DNA from 2 places in the Comamonas testosteroni genome. Region 1 is predicted to be linked to the other one. Evidence: predicted binding sites of a transcription regulator. Region 1 holds the regulator's gene; the other holds the start of a gene.

The links. Region 1 encodes NrdR, which represses ribonucleotide reductase genes. Its sites were predicted from a motif close to CACNANATNTNGTG; they were not measured.
Region 2: the regulator NrdR is predicted to act here: its motif matches at 1,586-1,599, upstream of F0P97_RS23565 (ribonucleoside-diphosphate reductase subunit alpha).

The regions. Positions count from the first base shown of each region.
Region 1 covers NZ_CP043568.1:4,127,603-4,131,011, reverse strand. The annotation lists gene F0P97_RS19020 (bifunctional metallophosphatase/5'-nucleotidase) at 1-1,453, shown strand, start outside; gene nrdR (transcriptional regulator NrdR) at 1,585-2,067, opposite strand; gene glyA (serine hydroxymethyltransferase) at 2,089-3,336, opposite strand; ZMP/ZTP riboswitch at 3,372-3,409, opposite strand, start outside.
Region 2 covers NZ_CP043568.1:5,110,207-5,113,615, forward strand. The annotation lists gene F0P97_RS23555 (sigma-54-dependent transcriptional regulator) at 1-586, shown strand, start outside; gene ampD (1,6-anhydro-N-acetylmuramyl-L-alanine amidase AmpD) at 579-1,217, shown strand; gene F0P97_RS23565 (ribonucleoside-diphosphate reductase subunit alpha) at 1,723-3,409, shown strand, end outside.

The DNA.
Region 1 (3,409 bases):
CGATGAGCCGACGATTGAGGTGCTCAACCTTATGCGGGTGGACTTTGCGGCCACCGGCAATCACGAATACGACCAGGGCGTGGCCGAGCTGCTGCGCATGCAAAACGGTGGCTGTGAGAAGTTCACCAACAAGCAGCCATGCCAGATCAGCCAGCCCTTCAGGGGCGCGCAGTTCCCCTTTCTCGCGGCCAATACGTTGCGTGAAGACGGCCGGCCGCTGTTTCCGGCGACCGGGGTGAAGTTCTTCGAGCAAGACGGTCTGCGCATAGGCGTGGGCTTCATTGGCATGACGCTCAGGAACACGCCACATATGGTGCGGCCCAGCGGGGTCAGAGGGCTGACATTCGCCGACGAGGCACAGACGGCCAATGCGCTGATCCCCCAGCTGAGGGCGCAGGGCGCCGATGTGATCGTGCTGCTGATCCATGAGGGCGGGGCCACCACTTCGGGCCTGCAGGACGATAGCTGCCAGGGCCTGTCCGGCGCCATTGTGCCGATTCTGGAGCAGCTCTCCGGCGAGGTCGATGTGGTGATTTCCGGTCACACCCATCGCTCCTATATCTGCGATTACGCCAGGGTGAATCCCCGCAAGCCGTTTCTGCTGACCAGTGCCGGCCAGTACGGCACGCTGCTGACAGAGGTCAGACTCACAGTGGATGCGCGCACCGGCCGCGTCAGCCGCAAATCGGCGCACCAGACCATCGTGCAGGGCGAGGGCTATCGCAGCGCCGGCAGCCAGGTGGGCTTGCAGCCCGAGTTTCCGGTCTTTGATGCCGATGCCGAAGTGGCGGCGCTGGTGGCGCGCTACAAGGCTGCGGCGCAGCCGCTGGCCGAGGCCGTTGCAGGGCGGCTGGCCGGACCTGTCAGCCGCATGCCGCAAGCCAATGGCGAAAGCGTGATGGGGCGCATCGTGGCCGACGCCATACTCGCTGCCACGCGCGATGCCGCTGCGGGAGGGGCGCAGCTGGCCTTTGTGAATCCCGGCGGCGTGCGTGCCGACCTGGTGCCTGCGGGCGACGGCAGCGTGACCTATGGACAGTTGTTCAGCGTTCAGCCGTTCGGCAATACGCTGATGGTGATGAGTCTGACGGGCGAACAGATTCGCCAGGCACTGGAGCAGCAATTCGACAGCGGCAGCAACACCGTGAATGCGCCGCGCATTCTGCAGGTCTCCGAGGGCTTCAGCTACCGCTTTGACCGCAGCCAGCCCGCAGGACGGCGCGTGAGCGAGCTGCGCCTCGAGGGCCGGCGGCTCGAGATGTCGCAGCGCTACCGCGTGGGACTGCAAAGCTATCTGGGCAGCGGCGGCGACAACTTCAGCATCTTCACGCAAGGCATCGATGTGGTGGGCGGTATGCTGGATCTGGATGCCCTGGCCGGGCATGTGCGCGAGCAAAGCCGCAGCGGCCCGATGGCGCTACCTTTGAAGGAGCGCATCACGCGCGCTCATTAAGGAAATCAGATAATAACCTATCTGATTTCCTTTGAAATTAAGCACTATATGCTCATAAATTAATAGCGAATGCCTGTCGTCAGGCGCGCAAAACAAAAGCCACCCTCGGGTGGCTTTTGGCATGGCGGCGGTCAGGCCTGGGGCTTTCTGGCGGCCTTGGCCTTGGGACTGCGAACCTCATCCATGATGTTCTTGAAGTCGTCCACATCCTCGAAGCTGCGGTAGACGCTGGCAAAGCGGATATAGCCGACCTTGTCCAGGCCCTTGAGTTCATCCATCACCAACTCGCCGAGGCGGCTGGAATCGATTTCACGCTGGCCCAGATTGAGCAGCCTGTCCTCGATGCGCTCTATGGCGGCATCGATGAGCTCGGTGCTCACGGGGCGCTTGCGCAGCGCGATCTGAAAAGAGCCTTGCAGCTTGGCGCGCTCGTATTCGATACGGCGGCCGTCTCTCTTGACCACGGTCGGAAAGCTGACCTCGGGGCGCTCGTAGGTCGTGAAGCGCTTGTCGCAGCCGCCACAGCGGCGGCGGCGGCGGATGAAGCCCCCGTCCTCGGACTCCCGGGTTTCAACCACTTGCGTGTCCGGGTGGTTGCAGAAGGGGCACTTCATGGCAGCTCAGTGCAGCAGGATTTACTTGCTGTAGACAGGGAACTTGGCGGTCAGCGCGGCCACCTTGGCGCGCACGGCGGCCAGATTGGCTTCGTCTTCGGGCTTGTCCAGCACATCGGCCACCAGATTGGCGGTGATGCGGGCTTCTTCCTCGCCGAAACCACGGGTGGTCATGGCAGGGGTGCCGATACGGATGCCGCTGGTCACGAAGGGCTTCTCGGGGTCGTTGGGGATGGCGTTCTTGTTCACGGTGATGTGAGCCAGACCCAGGGCCGCTTCGGCTGCCTTGCCGGTAATGCCCTTGGCGCGCAGGTCCACCAGCATCACGTGGCTTTCGGTGCGGCCGGAGACGATGCGCAGACCGCGCTCGGTCAGCGTTTCGGCAAACACCTTGGCGTTGTTCACGACCTGTTCCTGGTAGGCCTTGAACTCGGGAGTCAGGGCTTCCTTGAACGCCACGGCCTTGCCGGCGATGACATGCATCAGGGGGCCGCCTTGCAGGCCGGGGAAGATGGCGCTGTTGATGGCCTTCTCGTGCTCGGCCTTCATCAGGATCACGCCGCCACGGGGGCCGCGCAGGCTCTTGTGAGTGGTGGTGGTGACCACGTCGGCGTGGGGCACGGGGTTGGGGTACACGCCTGCGGCGATCAGACCGGCATAGTGGGCCATGTCCACCCAGAAGATGGCGCCGACTTCCTTGGCTATTCTTGCGAAGCGCTCGAAGTCGATGCGCAGGGCGTAGGCAGAAGCGCCGGCCACGATGATGCGGGGCTTGTGTTCACGGGCCAGTTCTTCGAGCTTGTCGTAGTCGATGGCTTCGTCGGCGTTCAGGCCATAGGAGACGGCCTTGAACCATTTGCCGGACATGTTCAGCGCCATGCCGTGGGTCAGGTGACCGCCTTCGGCCAGGCTCATGCCCAGAATGGTGTCGCCTGGCTTGGCAAAAGCCATCAGCACTGCCTGATTGGCTTGAGAGCCGGAATTGGGTTGCACGTTGGCGGCTTCGGCGCCAAAGATCTGCTTGATGCGGTCAATGGCCAGTTGCTCGACCACGTCCACATGCTCGCAGCCGCCGTAGTAGCGCTTGCCAGGGTAGCCTTCGGCGTACTTGTTGGTCAGCTGGGAGCCCTGGGCTTCCATCACGGCGGGCGAGCAGTAGTTCTCGCTGGCAATCAGCTCGATGTGCTCTTGCTGACGATGGTTTTCAGCTTCAATAGCTGCAAACAGTTCGGGGTCGACTTTCGCGACGGTATCGGTGCGTTGAAACATGGCAGTCCTGTGAACTTAGAAATTCCCTTGAGGCCAAGGGCTGCCCAGGCGAACGGCTGAAACGCTTGCAGGC
Region 2 (3,409 bases), 980 kb from region 1:
AGTGCAGGCCGGCAATTTCCGCCAGGACCTGTTCTACCGTCTCAATGTCATCGAAATCGAACTGCCCGCGCTGCGCGAGCGCCGTGAAGACCTGGGCCAGCTATGCCAGGCTTTGCTGCAAAAGCTGGCCCGCGAGTCCGGACTGGCTACGCCGGAGCTGGACGACATCAGCCTGAGCCAGATAGCCCAGCTCCCGCTGCCTGGCAATGTGCGCGAGCTGGAGAACGTGCTGCACCGCGCCATTGCACTGGGCGAGGAAGGCCCGCTGCGCCTGCCCGAATCCGGCGTTCCGGCCGAGGGCACTGGTGTGGCGGCAGCCGCTTCCTCGGACGCTTTGGCATCGAGCGCACCGCCGCCGCAAACTCAGCACGCAGGCAGTCCGGCCACGCTGCCGGAGGATCTGCAAGGCTGGCTGGATGAACAGGAGCGCAGCATCTTGGTCAGAGCCCTGCAGGACAACGGCTTCAACCGCACAGCCACGGCGGCCAGACTGGGCATCAGCCTGCGCCAGATTCGCTACCGCATCGACCGTCTGGGCATAGACCTGCCGGCCGAAGGCAGCAAACACCAGAGCGACAATGTCTGATCCCGCACCCCATTCTCCATCCTTGCCGCTGCCACAGCAGCCCTGGCAGGCCGGCTGGTATGGTGCGGCGCGTCCGCTGAGATCTCCCAATTTCGGCCCTCGCCCCGTGGATGCGCAGATCGACCTCGTCGTCATCCACTCCATCAGCCTGCCTCCGGGCCAGTACGGTACAGGCGCGGTGCAGCAGCTGTTCACCAATCAGCTGGACTGGGACGCCCACTCCTATTACCAGGGCATTCGCGGCCTCGAAGTCTCGTCACATTTCTTTATCACGCGTCAGGGCGAAATCTGGCAGTTCGTCAGCTGCGACGACCGTGCCTGGCATGCCGGCGTGAGCCAGTGGCGCGGGCGCGAGCGCTGCAACGACGACTCCATCGGCATCGAACTCGAAGGCCTGGAAGGCCTGAGCTTTGAAGCTCCGCAGTACCAGGCCCTGCAGCAGCTTTGCATAGCCATTGCGGCGCAATATCCGGTGCGCTACATCGCCGGGCACGAGCACATCGCCCCCGGACGCAAGCAGGACCCCGGACCCGGTTTCGACTGGCAGTGGCTGCAGCAGCAGCTGGCCAGCGCAGGCAGCACCCGAAGCTGGAAATTCCCCCCCGGTCCGGCAGACTCAGGCACTGCCTGAAATCTTCATAGCATCTCCCGCCTTTCAGCCGTCGATTTCATACATATTCGTAGCTGAAATCTTGTACTGGCAGGCGCTATGTGCTCCTCATTTTGAGAATCCCAAGCATCCATCGTTGCGGGGCTTCGAAACGGCATGTCAATGGCGCGCGCGCAACAACTGTCGCCTGCATCAAACACGCAAATTTTTTACATATTTCCGGCCCGATCTGCCGCCGCGCGCAACCGCGCCACAGGCCTTTATTCATGCGGGATGAAGTCGTTTTTGCGGCTGTCAAGCGACGCTAGAAATGCCAGATTCAGTAGTTTCATCAGGTCGCTCGGATTTAAGCGCGATACACTACCGGTAGTGTTTTGAAGAGCCTCAGACCCCATATCTAGTGTTTACAAGTTGTGCACACCCTGTGCAAACCATGTGTAAACCGAGGCGCCGAATCGTGTTTTTGATGGCCTGCCCACAGTGCAGGCCTTTGTCTGCCTATCCACATATTGACTCAGAGGAACTTATGCAAGAAGCGTTGAACTCACTGCCTTCTGCCGCACCTGCCGGTGCAGCCAATTCTTCCTCCCCCAATGACAGCTATCAGATCATCCGCCGCAGCGGCGATGTGGTGGCTTTCGCGCCCCAGAAGATTGCCGTGGCCCTGACCAAGGCATTCCTGGCTGTGCGCGGCGCGCAGGGCGCAGCGTCTGCCAGCGTGCGCGACACAGTCAACGAACTGACCGAAGGCGTGGTGCGCGCACTGGTGCGCTCGCGTCCCGATGGCGGCACCTTCCATATTGAAGATGTGCAGGACCAGGTCGAGCTGGGCCTGATGCGCGCCGGTCATCAGGACGTGGCCCGCGCCTATGTGCTGTACCGCGAGCGCCGCAACCAGGAACGTGCCGAGCAGAAGAAGGCCGCCGAAGTGGCCGCCGCTGCCGCCGCCAAACCCGTGCTGCATGTGACCGACAACGGCCAGCGCGTGCCCCTGGACCAGGAGCGCCTGGAGGCTCTGATCGTCGCTTCCTGCCGCAATCTGAATGCCGACATCCAGTCCGCGCCCATCGTGGCCGAAACCCTGCGCAATCTGTACGACGGCGTGCCTCTGGCCGAGGTCTACAAGGCATCCATCCTGGCCGCCCGTACGCTGATCGAAAAAGACCCTGACTACACCTACGTCACCGCCCGCCTGCTGCTGCACACCATCGTGCGCGAAGTCATGGGCCGCGACGTGCAGCCCGCAGAAATGCAGGCCGCCTATGCCGACTACTTCCCCGGCTTTGTGCAAAAAGGCGTGGACAACGAGCTGCTCAACCCCGAGCTGCTGAACTACGACCTGCCCCGTCTGGCCAAGGCCCTGAAGGCCGAGCGCGACGAGCAGTTCGACTACCTGGGTCTGCAGACCCTGTACGACCGCTACTTCCTGCACGTGCGCAAGACCCGCATCGAGCTGCCCCAGTCCTTCTTCATGCGCGTGGCCATGGGCCTGGCGCTGAACGAGCCCGACCGCAACGCCCGTGCCATCGAGTTCTACGAACTGCTGTCGTCCTTCGACTTCATGTCGTCCACCCCCACGCTGTTCAACAGCGGCACGCTGCGCTCGCAGCTGTCGTCCTGCTACCTGACCACCGTGCCCGACGACCTGGACGGCATCTACGAATCCATCAAGGAAAACGCTCTGCTGTCCAAGTTTGCCGGCGGCCTGGGCAATGACTGGACCCGTGTGCGTGCCCTGGGCTCGCGCATCAAGGGCACCAACGGCGAATCGCAAGGCGTGGTTCCCTTCCTCAAGGTGGTCAACGACACGGCCGTGGCCGTGAACCAGGGCGGCAAGCGCAAGGGCGCAGTCTGTACCTATCTGGAGTCCTGGCACCTGGACATCGAAGAGTTCCTGGAGCTGCGCAAGAACACCGGCGACGACCGCCGCCGCACCCACGACATGAACACGGCGAACTGGATTCCCGACCTGTTCATGAAGCGCGTGATGGAAAAAGGCCAGTGGACCCTGTTCTCGCCCGCTGACGCTCCCGATCTGCACGACCTGTACGGCGAAGCCTTCGAGAAGGCCTACACCGCCTATGAAGCCAAGGTCGACAGCGGCGAGCTCAAGCTGTTCAAGCGCGTGCCTGCCGTGGATCTGTGGCGCAAGATGCTCTCGATGCTGTTCGAGACCGGCCATCCCTGGATCACCTTCAAGGACCCCTGCAACA